DNA from 2 places in the Roseburia sp. AF02-12 genome. Region 2 is predicted to be linked to the other one. Evidence: riboswitches for the same ligand, from Rfam matches in the RefSeq annotation. Region 2 holds a riboswitch; the other holds the start of a gene.
The links. Region 2 has a riboswitch for thiamine pyrophosphate ahead of thiT (energy-coupled thiamine transporter ThiT). Riboswitches for the same ligand answer to the same signal wherever they lie in the genome.

Region 1 (4,401 bases), on a different contig from region 2:
CTTCTATTGCAAATGCGTGATTCATCGGGCCGCTTCCCTTTCCAAGGTCTAACATGGCTGCCAGTGCGCCGGATATGTAATTCTTTGCATACTGCACGGATGTTTCCAGGCTACGTCCCTTGGCAAGATTAGATGCTATGGCAGATGATAAGGTACAACCGGTTCCGTGGGTGTTTGGATTGTCAATTCTCTTTCCGTGGAACCATACCGGCTCTTTGTCCTTCTGCCAGAGCAAATCATTGGCATCATTTAACTGATGTCCGCCTTTTAACAGCACGGCACAACCGAAGGTTTTACAAATGATTTCTGCTGCTTTTTCCATATCTGCTTCTGTCTTTATCTCCATACCGGAAAGCACTTCCGCTTCCGGGATATTTGGGGTTATAACAGTTGCCAGAGGCAATAATTTAGTTTTCAATGTACCGATAGCGTCATCGCTGATGAGCTTTGCTCCGCTGGTCGCTACCATAACAGGATCCACGACTATATTTTTTGCGTGGTACGCTGTCAGTTTGTCCGCAATTGTCTCTATCAGAGCACTGGAAGAGACCATTCCGGTCTTCACTGCATCCGGATATATATCCGTAAAAATACGATCCAGCTCCTCTGCCAAAAATTCTGGAGTTACCTCCATAATGTCTGTTACGCCGGTTGTATTCTGGGCAGTAAGTGCCGTGATCGCACTCATGGCGTATACGCCATTGGCGGTCATCGTCTTAATATCTGCCTGGATGCCGGCGCCTCCACTGGAATCACTTCCAGCGATTGTTAATGCTGTGTTCATACATTTGTCTCCTTTGCATTAATTTTGTATAGCGACCTAAGGTGGTGCCCCCAATCTGCCGCTGTGGTTTGTTATTACATTGCAGGCGATGATATATCTTACTATATTTCCAATGAGCAATCCCGCTGCCCTTGCATACCTTCTTTGTCTTTCAGGGTCACTAGAATTTCCCGTAAGTATATCTTTTTTCCGGCAAACGGCGAAAAGTTGCATCCATGCTCCATTCCGCCTCGCCGGCACATCCATGATGCCGGCGTTGCCTGTTGAATAGGGGAAATCCAAGTGTCCCAGGAAAGACAAAGAAATGGTATTCCAAGGACAGCGTGTTTCCTCATTCAAAATAAGACTCATCTTATCATCATCTGCACTTTATATAAGTAAGACTTTTTTATGTCCTATCTTATTCATGATTTTTTACTACCATATTTACTTTTTGCAACAGTTCTTTCGTTCCCTCTTCGATGTCTTCACATGCGAAGATCCCACTTACAACTGCTGCTCCTGCAATTTCGCATCCTTTTAATTTCAGGATGTTATCGTGGTTGATGCCGCCAATTGCGACTACGGGGATGGTGACGCTCTGACAGATTTCCTGTAGCAGGGTTAGTTCCATCGGCTTTGCATCAGTCTTGGTGCTGCTGCCAAATACGGCTCCGCTTCCTAAGTAATCTGCACCGGCTTTTTCTGCTGCCTGTGCCTGTTCTATTGTTTTCGCAGTCACTCCGATGATTTTATCTGTTCCAAGAATTTCTCTTGCACGGGTCAGCTCCATATCGGACTGTCCCACATGCACGCCATCGGCTCCTATCCTTTCTGCCAGTTCCACATTATCATTGATGATCAATGGTACCCTATAACGGTGGCAGAGTTCCAAAAGGCTTCTGCCTTCTGCTTCAAATTCCGGCTCAGATAATTCTTTTTCCCGAAGCTGCACTAAAGTAACTCCGCCCTTCAATGCTTTTTCTACCTGCTCATATAAGGTCTCTCCCTTAAGCCAGCTACGGTCGGTAATAGCATAAAGAAGAAGCTGTTCTCTTGTAATATTCATATGTGATTTCTCCTCACCACCTGCAAAAACAAAAGTGCAGGACCCCTGTAAAAAAGATTCCTGCACACTAAGTAATCGCACCTGCGTTTCGTTATCTCCCTACGTTGGCATTATCCAAATCAGGTTCTGGGTTAAAGCTTCTGCTTACTCTCAGCCCGCCTATGCGAGCACCCCATTTTTCAACGATTTTTATTATACACATTCCCCACAAAAAAGCAAGCTATGTTTTCCATAAAATACCTTGAAAACCACAAAAAAATGGCTTAGAATTAGTTTAGCTTATTATATCATTGTACGAAAGAGAAGGATTAAGAATATCTATGAATTATGATGAAAATGTTTTTAAAGCCAAGGCCAATATCAAAGCCCGCAGAATCTGGCTTGTATTTTCCCTGCTGCTGACCGCTAACTATGGTGCCGATATGTCCAACGGTCTCTATCCATCGAAGCAGTATCTCTATTTTGTTCTGCTCTGCTGGATTCCATTTTTTATTGGAGAATTATTTCTAAAAATCAAAGGCAAAACTACTGACATCTATCGCTATATACTGGTGCTTGGTTACGGTATCTTTTATACTTATCTTTTATGTACCACAGCATCCCCAATTGCATTTACCTACATTCTGCCGGTAACCAGTCTTTTAATTATTTTTAAAGACCGGAAATTCATGCTGCAGTGCGGTATTGCAAATACTATCAGCGTAGTAATCAGTATTATTTACCGCTATATGGTATTAAGCTGCACCACTGCTACTGACGTAAAGAATTATCAGCTGCAGATATCCTGCCTGATTCTGTGCTATATCTGTTATATCATGTCCATCCGCCACTTAAATGAGGCTGACGGTGCACTGACAGACAGCATCAAGGATGATTTACACCGTGTGGTAAATACCGTAGAAAAAGTAAAAACTGCCAGCAATAACGTTATGGACGGCATTACCGTTGTCCGGGAACTGGCTAATGAAAATAAACACGGTTCTGACGTTGTCTTAAAAGGAATGAATAATCTGACCAACAACAATCAGGAATTACAGAACCGTACGACTTCTTCCCTTGATATGACAACTGACATCAATTCCCAGGTTGAGCATGTTGTATCCATGATTCACGAAATGGTATCTTTGACGGATGAATCCATTCACCATGCACAGATTAGTTCTGCCGACTTAGAGGGTCTGGTTACAACTGCCGGCACTATGTCAAAGCTTTCCAGCGAAGTAGAACAGGTTCTTACGGAATTTACTTCTGAATTTGAAAAAGTAAAATCTGAAACCGGAACCATTGACAATATCTCCGGTCAGACCAATCTCCTTGCCTTAAATGCTTCCATTGAAGCTGCAAGAGCCGGAGAAGCAGGAAAAGGATTTGCTGTTGTTGCTGAAGAAATCCGTACCTTGAGCACTGAAACCAAGGCTTCATCCAAACAGATCCAGGATGCGCTGATGCGTTTGGATGAAATCTCCGGCAAGATGACAAAATCCATTGAAGAGACCTTAAAACTTATTCAGCTTACTCTTGAGAAAGTCACACTGACCGGCGAAAACGTAAATAAAATTACCGCTGACTCATCTCAGATGGGTGAGCATATACAGGTCATTGACAATGCAATCAAAGAAGTGGAAACATCAAACCGACAGTTAGTAGAAAACATGAAGTATATTTCTGAAATTGTCGATACCATGACACTCTGCATTCATGATTCCGATGATATCAGTCAGCGTATGGTAAGTAAATATGATGAAAGTGCTAACAATATTAACAGCATAGAAAATGAAATCCAGGCGTTAATGTGCAAGCTTGGAATCGGCGGCTTCATGGGTATTGAAGATATCAATCCTGGTATGAAAGCAACTATCCGCCTGACGAAAAACCCCGACCATGATTTCCATGGTGAAGTTCTGAAACAGTATTCCAACCAGATTATACTTTCCCTGGAAGAAAAGCTTTCTCTTCGTAACAGTGAATCCTGTTCCATCCAGATTACTGTTGGAAATGTACTATACTGCTGGGATAATGCTTCCATCCATGTAGATAAAATAACCTCTGATTTCGTCGTAGAAATCACCGGCAGTCCAAATATTTTAAACAGACGGAAATATCCTCGTGCCGACCTTTCCAATTTCTGTAATATTACAGTTAAGAACACCGGAGAAACCTTCCATGGACGTATGGAAAATATCAGTGCCAACGGATTTGCTTTCCTTTGCGATGCACCGTTCTTTGCAGATAGCAAAGGGACTGATATTCTCTTAAATATCCTTTCCTTTGATTTACCAGATCAGGCTGCTTTGGAAGGTCATATTATCCGAAGTTCCGACGACGAAGGCATGTATATCGTCGGCTGCCAGATGCCGGAAGATAATCTGGCAATCAAAGATTATGTAGAACAGTTGTTAGGATAAAAGAAAACTCATAGCAGATTCCCAGTCGGAATTTACTATGAGTTTTTTTCTATAAGTTTTCTTTTCTGTCTGTATTTTATATTGCTGACCTCTGCCCTGACTTTCCAGAATCTTCTTTCAACGACTCAGAATAAATGTCTCAATTTCCGATAAGTCCTTTGAAA
Region 2 (4,401 bases):
TTTTCTGATTTCATTTCCAGCGGACTTTCCACAGAAATCTGCTTTGCTTTTTTTGCAGTATTTACGTTGGGGATTATCTTTGCCGGCGTCCGGAATGGTATTGAACGGGTATCCAGATTTATGATGCCGGTGCTGGTTGTTCTTTCTATATTAATAACGGTTTATTCCGTAAGCAGACCGGGAGCATTAAAAGGAGTTAAATATTTTCTGATTCCAAATTTTGAAAATTTTTCCTGGATGACGGTAGTAACAGCCATGGGACAGATGTTTTATTCCCTGTCCATTGCCATGGGAATTCTCGTTACTTTTGGTTCTTATATGAAGAAGGAAGTTTCTATTGAGGAGTCCACGAAGAACGTGGAAATCTTCGATACAGCGATTGCCATGATGGCAGGGCTGATGATTATTCCGGCAGTCTTTGCATTTTCCGGTGGAAATCCGGAAACCCTGCAGGCGGGTCCATCATTGATGTTTATTACGATTCCAAAAGTATTTGACAGCATGGGACTTGGAACCGGAGTCGGAATTTTGTTTTTTGTACTGGTGCTGTTTGCAGCAATAACAAGTTCTATTGCATTAACGGAAAGTGCAGTATCGACTTTTGAAGATGAACTGGGCTGGGAAAGACGGAAAGCAACGGTAATTGTCGGCATTGTAATGCTTCTTCTGGGAAGTCTTTCCACACTGGGATATGGACCATTGGCGAATATAAAAATTATCGGAATGCAGCTTCTTGATTTCTTTGATTTCCTGACGAACTCCGTGATGATGCCGATTGCGGCTATTGCAACCTGCCTTCTGGTATCAAGAGTGGTGGGAGTACAGCGGATTGAAGAAGAAGTAACCCGGGGCGGCAACCCGTTCCGCAGGAAAAAGATATTTACGGTGATGATAAAATACCTTTGTCCGATCTTTGCAGCGATTATTTTAATCAGTTCCATAGCAAATGCTTTTGGATGGATTCAGATGTAATTAATGACAAATTAAGAAAATACAGAAATGCAACTACGAGAAACACGCTTTGCGAGTTTCTCGAGTTATCGCGGTGCTCGTCAAATCTGCATGCAAGCATGCGATTTTTCTCGCTACTCGCGTAATCAAAAAGAGCGTTCTTTCCTAATTAGGAAAGACGCTCTTTTTGGACAGAATCATATTATGAATTTGCCATATCCTTGACGGCATTCAATGCCTTCTGGACTGGTGGCAGACAGATAATGATTAATGTAATAAGTGCTTCTGCACCAAGGTATGCACCGTTGTAAGCAAGAGAGTATACCACTGCATTCGGGAATTCTTCCGGAGCATACATGCCGAAGAAAATCCAGCCGGAAAGGAATGCGAAGAAGTATCGGCCTAATACACCAGCGATATAACCTTTGATAAGTCCATGTTTGGATTTGCTGAAAAGTCCGGAAAGTCCTAATGCACCAAAGGCGAAGAGGTAGTCCACTAACATCTGTGGAACACTGATGATGTAAGGGTCAACGACTAACTGCAGAATTCCGTAAGCAAAAGCTGCGGTTAAGCCGGCACCCAGACCGTACCAGTAACCAATCAGAACGATGAATAACATGCTCAGTAAAGTAACGGAACCGCCCATTGGCATATCGAAAAGTTTAATCATGGAAGTTACCATGGCAAGGGCAATTGCCATAGCCGAAAATGCAAGCTGCTTTGCACTGAATTTCTTCTTTCCACCGAAGATAGCACAGCCAATCAGAAGAATGGCAATCATGATGATAACGAGGGCTGTAAAACCTGCGGTGGTAAGCTGGTAAGATGAGCCGTCGTATGTTGCAAAAATTGACATAAAAAATCCTCCTTAAAGATGATACTCTGCCAGGAGGTTGAACTATGTGCTTCCTTACGCCGGTATTATCCGGTTCAAGTAATAAGGGTCAACGCAGATGCGTTTCTCAGCCAAAGGCGCCCCTAGCAAAGTGATATTTTGTTTTCAGTTTGTAATGGTAACAGTGGCAGCTTAAAATGTCAAGTATATTTTTTAATGCAGATTTTATGGAAAAATCTGTGGATAAATGTAAAGAAAAAGTAACTTCCGGTCGATAAAAAAACTAGAAGTGTATTATTCTGTGCTTTTTCGGAAAAAGGTTTCCCTTGAATCTGAAAAGCAAAAAGAATATAGTAAGAATAAAGCGAAAAATGATGAGGAAACAAGAAGTAACAAGGAGAGGTTCTATGCGTAAGTACAAGGATGTTGGAAAAAGAATACTGGTATTAGTTTTAAGTGTTTGTATGATTGCAGGCGTTCTTCCGGCAATACCGGCAGAGGCGGCGGATGCATTTCCGGGCAATGGAAAAATTACATTAGGAGCAGATGCAAATGGAGCGACTGCAACGGAAAATGATACTTATACCTATACCGGACAGGAGGTCAGACCGGCGGTTGCAGTACAGATTGACGGAGTGACATTAAAGGAAAAAGAGGATTATTCCGTTTATTATCGTAATAATACCAACGCAGGAACAGCTTATATTGATATCGTTGGTATCGGAGACAGCCATAGATGGCAGACCACGAAGAGCTTTACGATTGCACAGCAGAAGTTAAGCTATATTGGTGTTAATTATAAAGGAGTGGAAGGAACCGGTGAAGACGGATATGTTTATTATACCGGAAGTGATGTATTGCCGACGATTACCGGTGTGTATGGTATTGTAAGCGGTACATCTACCATGGTGAACCTTTCTTCTGATGATTACAACGTAGAATATACTGCAGGAAGCAATACTTCTGTTGGAACACATTCCTTTAAGATTGTATTAAAGAGCAGCAGTAATTATACTTTTTCAGGAACAGTAGCAGAAAACCGTTACAAAATTTATTATAATATTGGGGCAGATTCTGTAACTGTTTCAAATGGACTGAGTGATTCTACTTATACCGGAACTGCACAGAGACCGGAATTTACACTGGTTGACAGCCAGAACTCCGCAGGAATCCAGGCGTCTGACTATACCACCAGCTGGGCAGACAATACGAATGCCGGAACAGCGAAGATGACAGTAACAGCAAACTCCTCTTCCCTGTACCGGGGCAGCAAGACCTTTACCTTCTTAATCGGTAAAGCGGATTTAAGTGCAGCAGGCATCAGTGTTTCCTTAAAGAGTGATAAATATTATTATGTAAAGAATAGTAAACCAGATATGACCAATGAGGTAGTAGTGAAGTTGAATGGCGTGGAGATTCCTGCCGGCAACTACAACGTGGCATACCGAAATGAAACTACTGCAGGACAGACCGGAACCAATAACCTGATTATTACCGGAACCGGAAATTTAACCGGAAACGCATTTATCAACTTTGAGATCTATGACAAGCTTGGGAAAGCAGTATTGGATAAAAATGAACTGGAATATAATGGAAAGAAAAATGTGCCAAACATTACCGTTTCCAATACATCCGGTGATGTCATTAGTAATTCCAGATATAAGATTACTTATTATAAAGATGCAGAATATACTCAGGCAGTATCTGAACCGACTTCCATCGGAAGATATTATGTAAAAGTTACCGGTCTTGATTATTATGAAGGAGACCTTGGAACCAAGGCAGAGCCGATTTATTTTGATATTGTAGCAAAATCTTTAGATAAATGTACCTTTAAGTTGGCAATCAACGGAACAGAAGCAGGTGTCATTAATAAAGATACCAGTTATTCCAGTTTCTTTGACGGCAAGAGCAAGGTATTATCCCTGACAGCAACCGATGATGAGGGTAATGCCTTGAAAAAAGGAACGGATTTTGACTATGCTGTTTATCGTGACCCGGAATGTACCGAGCTGGCAGACGATAAGGAAGAGACTACGGGCGTACAGGAACTGATTCATGCAGCAACCTATTATCTTAAGATAACCGGTCTGGATGGCAGTAATTATGCCGGAGGCGAAAGAGTATATACTTATATGATTAAGCCAAAGAACATCAGCCCGGTAGACATTGTGATTACTGACCAGACTTATACCGGAAGAGCGGTTGTTCCGGATCCGGCAAATATTACAGTATATTATGCAGAAGGCGGAAAGAATGTTACCTTAGACAGCCAGTATGTGGAAGTGGTTTCCTGTGAAGATAACATCGAAATTGGAACCAACAATGCAAAGGCTTATATCAGACTGACTGGAGATTATGCACTGGCAGAGGGTGGCGTGAACCGTGGAACTTTCAGTATTGTGCCAAGAAAGTTAAATGAATGCGAGTGTAATATCGTTGAAGGTTCTGCAAACTATGATCCGACACAGGTTACCTTTGAATACAATGGCAGCATGCAGGTACCGGCAATCCGTATTACTGATAATAACGGTGCCAAAGGCCTGGTACAGGGCGAAGACTTTAAGGTTACTTATTTTACGGATTCTGCTTACAAGAATGTCATTGCAGAA

Region 1: it holds a riboswitch for thiamine pyrophosphate, as region 2 does, so the genes downstream of both, thiE (thiamine phosphate synthase) here and thiT (energy-coupled thiamine transporter ThiT) in region 2, are expected to answer to the same signal.

The regions. Positions count from the first base shown of each region.
Region 1 covers NZ_QTXS01000002.1:516,885-521,285, reverse strand. Annotated here, with positions in the region: gene thiD (bifunctional hydroxymethylpyrimidine kinase/phosphomethylpyrimidine kinase) at 1-784, opposite strand, end outside; gene thiE (thiamine phosphate synthase) at 1,185-1,832, opposite strand; TPP riboswitch at 1,912-2,017, opposite strand; gene DV740_RS11990 (methyl-accepting chemotaxis protein) at 2,153-4,237, shown strand; gene DV740_RS11985 (TIGR00730 family Rossman fold protein) at 4,355-4,401, opposite strand, start outside.
Region 2 covers NZ_QTXS01000001.1:1,922,647-1,927,047, reverse strand. Annotated here, with positions in the region: gene DV740_RS09410 (sodium-dependent transporter) at 1-972, shown strand, start outside; gene thiT (energy-coupled thiamine transporter ThiT) at 1,154-1,810, opposite strand; TPP riboswitch at 1,845-1,944, opposite strand; gene DV740_RS09400 (GBS Bsp-like repeat-containing protein) at 2,197-4,401, shown strand, end outside.